DNA from 2 places in the Arthrobacter sp. D3-18 genome. Region 2 is predicted to be linked to the other one. Evidence: riboswitches for the same ligand, from Rfam matches in the RefSeq annotation. Region 2 holds a riboswitch; the other holds the start of a gene.
What was found. Region 2 has a riboswitch for S-adenosylmethionine ahead of M1D89_RS04615 (DUF1737 domain-containing protein). Riboswitches for the same ligand answer to the same signal wherever they lie in the genome.

Region 1: linked by a shared signal. The riboswitch ahead of M1D89_RS17975 (hypothetical protein) and the one ahead of M1D89_RS04615 (DUF1737 domain-containing protein) in region 2 are both predicted to bind S-adenosylmethionine.

What each region holds. Positions count from the first base shown of each region.
Region 1 is NZ_CP096440.1:3,453,171-3,455,365, forward strand. It holds gene M1D89_RS17970 (sodium:solute symporter family protein) at 1-792, shown strand, start outside; SAM riboswitch class IV at 1,186-1,305, shown strand; gene M1D89_RS17975 (hypothetical protein) at 1,322-1,633, shown strand; gene M1D89_RS17980 (hypothetical protein) at 1,630-1,821, opposite strand; gene M1D89_RS17985 (VIT1/CCC1 transporter family protein) at 2,077-2,195, shown strand, end outside.
Region 2 is NZ_CP096440.1:546,684-548,878, forward strand. It holds gene M1D89_RS04605 (O-succinylhomoserine sulfhydrylase) at 1-282, opposite strand, end outside; gene M1D89_RS04610 (rhodanese-like domain-containing protein) at 283-693, opposite strand; gene M1D89_RS04615 (DUF1737 domain-containing protein) at 690-956, opposite strand; SAM riboswitch class IV at 970-1,081, opposite strand; gene M1D89_RS04620 (SulP family inorganic anion transporter) at 1,165-2,195, opposite strand, start outside.

The DNA of each region.
Region 1 (2,195 bases), 1.7 Mb from region 2:
GACATCTGGCAGCGCGTGTTCACCGCCAAGACCCCCACGGTTGCCCGTTGGGGCGGCGCTACCGCTGGCGTCTACTGCATCCTCTACGGCTTCGCAGGCGCCCTCATCGGCATGGCCGCCAGCGTGGCCCTCTCCGGCGTCGAAATCGCTGCCAAGGACGACGTCTACGCAGAGGTCGCTACCCGGCTCCTGCCCATCGGCATCGGCGGCTTGGTGCTTGCGGCAGCTGTGGCCGCCATGATGTCCACGGCGTCAGGCGCACTGATTGCTGCAGCAACAGTTGCCCGCGCAGACGTTATGCCTTTCGTTGCCAGCTGGTTCGGCAAGAAGGTAGACACCTCCGACTCCGACAACCCTGAGCACGACGTCAAGGCCAACCGTTACTGGGTCCTCGGACTGGGTATCGTTGCAATCATCATCGCCATCTCCACCAAGGATGTGGTGGCCGCACTGACCATTGCCTACGACATCCTGGTTGGTGGCCTCCTCGTAGCCATCATCGGCGGCTTGGTCTGGAAGCGTGGAACAGGCATCGCGGCTGCATGGTCCATGGCGGCAGGATCAGTGATAACCCTCGGAACCATGATCATCCTTGAGATCAACGCCGAAGTTCCCCTCGATGGCATCTACGCCAACGAACCCATCTACTTCGGTTTGATTGCCTCGGCTTTGGTGTACGTTGTGGTCTCCTTGGCGAGCAAGCCCACGGATCCGGCAGTCATGAAGGCTTGGACGGACCGCGTTGCCGGCACCCGAGTGGCCGAGGAAGAGCTCACCACCCCCGCTTCCTAGGCTGGCACTAAGCAAGGTTCAGGAAACAAGTAAGGTTCGACGGCGGCGCCTCCCCTTTTCGGGGCGGCGCCGCCGTTGCGTTATGTCCGGGAAGCATGCGTTGGAAGGCCCGCTCTACACACCAAAACCACCCCAAAGCGCGCAAAGCAGGCCCCACAACGCACACCCTCCGTTGGAAGGCCCGCTCTACACACCAAAACCACCCCAAAGCGCGCACACCGGGCCCCGCAACACACCCCACCAGTTGGAAGGCCCGCTCTACACACCAAAACCACCCCAAAGCGCGCACAGCAGGCCCCGCAACACAGCAGGCCCCGCAACACAGCAGGCCCCACAACAACACACCACACCCCCCAACGGGGCCCGGACAGCTATGGGATAGGGTGGTCCCAGCTTCAAGAGATGTGGTGCCAAGCTCCGACTGGCCACACACCAACCCCATGTTCACGGGTGGTTCGGATGAGGAAGCGGCCCGTCCCGGACCAGAGACAACCGAGCGGGCAAGAGCACTCCCCCAAGGAGCAGTCCCTTGCCGTACCAAGGCGATACCACTCAGGTAAACACAACGTCAGCGCGCACCCTCGCCAAAACCGCCACACGAACAGTGGCGGTGATTCCCGCCGTCGACCTCTTCCTGGGCACGGTGACCATCACTGCCAAGGCTGGAACCGAGCAGTTCAGACATGCCCAACCGCAACTTATCGCGCAGGCGTTGGCGCAAGCCGTCCGGCCGACGAGCTGGTGTGAGTCGTCCAAGACCCTAACGGTGACTGTTGCCGCCGTCGGCAAACGGGCGGGCCTCCAACGTCACTTCACACTGAGGCACGAGGAACAGGCTTAGATTTCCTCGTCTTCCTCGCGGAACTCTTCGGTTTCGTCAAGGGGGACAACGCGTTCGTCGTCCTCGGGGACGTCGACTTCCTCCACCCAGGGCTCGTCCACTTCCTGGTCTTCGGCGTAGTCGTAGGCCGGGTCGGACTCAATGGTTGTCCGTTCCGGGTAGTTGGCGTGTGATTCGGTGGTGTTCATGGTGCAACCTCCGTCTCTTGGGCCTGTTCTGGTGGGCGCTTCAGCCCGTTGACCCGAATGCAGGAATCCAGTGGCGGGAGGGTCCCACCCCTGTCCTTCCATCTGAGCACCGGCACAGGCGAGGGTCAAGGAAATTACGGTGCACCGAACATTCCAGTTACGGAATACCAGCCAAAAATCCGCGCGGATAAGCGGTAGTGTGGGGCGTGCAATGGGGCCGCAACTACCCCACCAAGCACAGGAGACAAAGTGCAGATGCACCAGGAATCCCATAGTTCGTCGAGCTCCGCTCCGGACCCAACCCCCGAATCAGCAGCCGCCGAAAACGCCGCGACTCAGCCAGCGACGCCCTCGCATGCGGACATCCGCCGGTG
Region 2 (2,195 bases):
CACCGCGGACATGCCGGACGCCGTCGCAAAGCACGCCTCGGTTCCTTCGAGCAGCCGCAGCCGCTCCTGGAACGTGGCCACGGAGGGGTTGCCGTAGCGGGAGTAGACGAATCGTTCGTCCTCGCCGGTGAAGGCGCGCTCCGCTGCGGCGGCAGATTCGTAGACGAAGCCGGAGTTCAGGAAAACGGGCTCGGACGTTTCCTGGAAGTTGGTACGGTCAAGGCCACCGCGTACGGCCTGGGTGTCAGGGCTCCAGCCAGTGGCGTCGGGATTGAAAGTCACTTACTCGGTCCCCAGATTCGTTGGCAGGCCGCGATTCTTCCATCCGTTGACGGTGCGCTCGCCGTAGCGGTCCGGTTCGCCTTCGAAGCCCTCAAGAACGTTGAAGGCAGTAAAGCCTGCCTGTGTGGCGGCGATGGCCGCCGAAATGGAGCGTTGCCCTGAACGGCACAGGAACACCAGCTCAACGCCGTCGTCCTCGGGAGCTTGCTGCTGAAGGTCCTCAATGAAACGGGAGTTCGGAATGCCGCCGGCCAAGTTCCATTGGATGAACAGGGGGTCGTTCTCGGTGGCTTTGGTATCCGGGATGCCGATGTGGGCCCATTCGCCCTCGGTCCGGACGTCAACCAGAATGGCGCCTTCTTGAAGTTTGGCCCACGCGTCGTGCGGGGTCAGGTCACCTGCGTAGCTCATGCGTGGCCCTCGAACGCTTCTTCGTCGTCGTAGTTCTCCAGCTGATCAACGGCGTTCGCAACGGCGGCATCCGCGGTGGCGATCGCGGTTGGCAGGACAACGGCTTGGGCGACGATGACGTCGGTGCCGTTGAACGTAGCTGCCGGGCTGCCGTGGAGGACATAGCCTTCGGCGAGGGCATTGTGGATGCGCTCGCAGAAGTCGCGGGTATCAGGACCTGTCACCAGGCGGTAGGAGAGTTTTTCTTCAGTGGGTTCAGGCATAGCTGGTGCTCCTCAGTCACGCTTGCAGTACGAATTGTCGATACGCCGAGTAGTCACCTGAGGCACCCCGCCGGAGAGAGGGTTGCCGACCAGCAAGTCAGGGCTTTGCGCTGGTGCTCATTACTCAAGAAAAACGTAACATCCACGGGCATCCGGCCGCACTTGCGGGCGGCTGGGCCGTCGTCATGTTGCGTAATCGGCGGCCGCTTCACTCTTCGTCCTTGAGCGCGCGGACGGCGGCACCCACCGTGGAAAAGAAGTGGTCCGGCGTGAAACGGGCTGCCGTTCCGAGTCGGATCAACTTGTCCTTCACAGGGCCTTTGAGCTCGGCGAACACCAGATCCACACCGTGACGGGCCAACCATTCATCCAGTGTGACGAGGTCGTCCAAAGCGGTGGTATCGATGCCTGTGATGGGTTCTGCAGCCAGGATTACGTGGGAGATTTCATCCGAAGTTTCGTCCAGTTGCTCCCGGACAAAGCTTGCAAGGACCTGTCCATTGCCGAAGAACAGCGGTGCATCGAAGCGGAGGATCAGGAGTCCCGGGATGCGTTCGCCTTCCGGGTGGCGTGCGAGGTCGTGGTAACCGGGGCGTCCCTCCTGTGAACCGAGTTCAGTGCGGTAGGGGTCCCACGCGCGGCGAACGAAGTCCAAGAGTGCCAGAACAATTGCCACCACGATCCCTTGGAGGACACCCACCGTGAGGACGCCCAGGAATGCCGCCAGCATCACCACGGATTCGCTCCTGCTCATGCTCAGGAGCCGCCGGACGCCCGCCGGGTCCGCCAGCGCGATTGCGGCAGCGATCACGACGGCGGCCAAGGTTGCGGAGGGTAGGTACTCGGTCACTCCGGGAGCGAGCAGCATGAACGCCAGTACCAGCACTGAACCCACCACGCCGGTCATCTGGGACTTGGCACCGGCATCCACGGCTACGGGGGTCCTCGATGTACTGCCGGAGATGGGGAATCCGCCCAGCAGGCCCGTGGCAGCATTGGCCGCTCCGAGGGCTGCCATTTCCCTGTTGCCAGAGACCTTCTTTCCTTCCTTGGCCGCCAGCGTTTGCGAAAGGACGCCGGTGTCCGCGAAGGCCATGAGGGCAATACCCGCGGCCGCGGGAAGCAGGGCCACTGCGTCTGCCCAGCCAATGCCGCCGAGAGCGGGCATCGGGAGGCCTTGGGGTAAGACTCCGGTGACCTTGACGTCGTCGTTCAGTCCCAAGAACGCCGTGGCGAGAC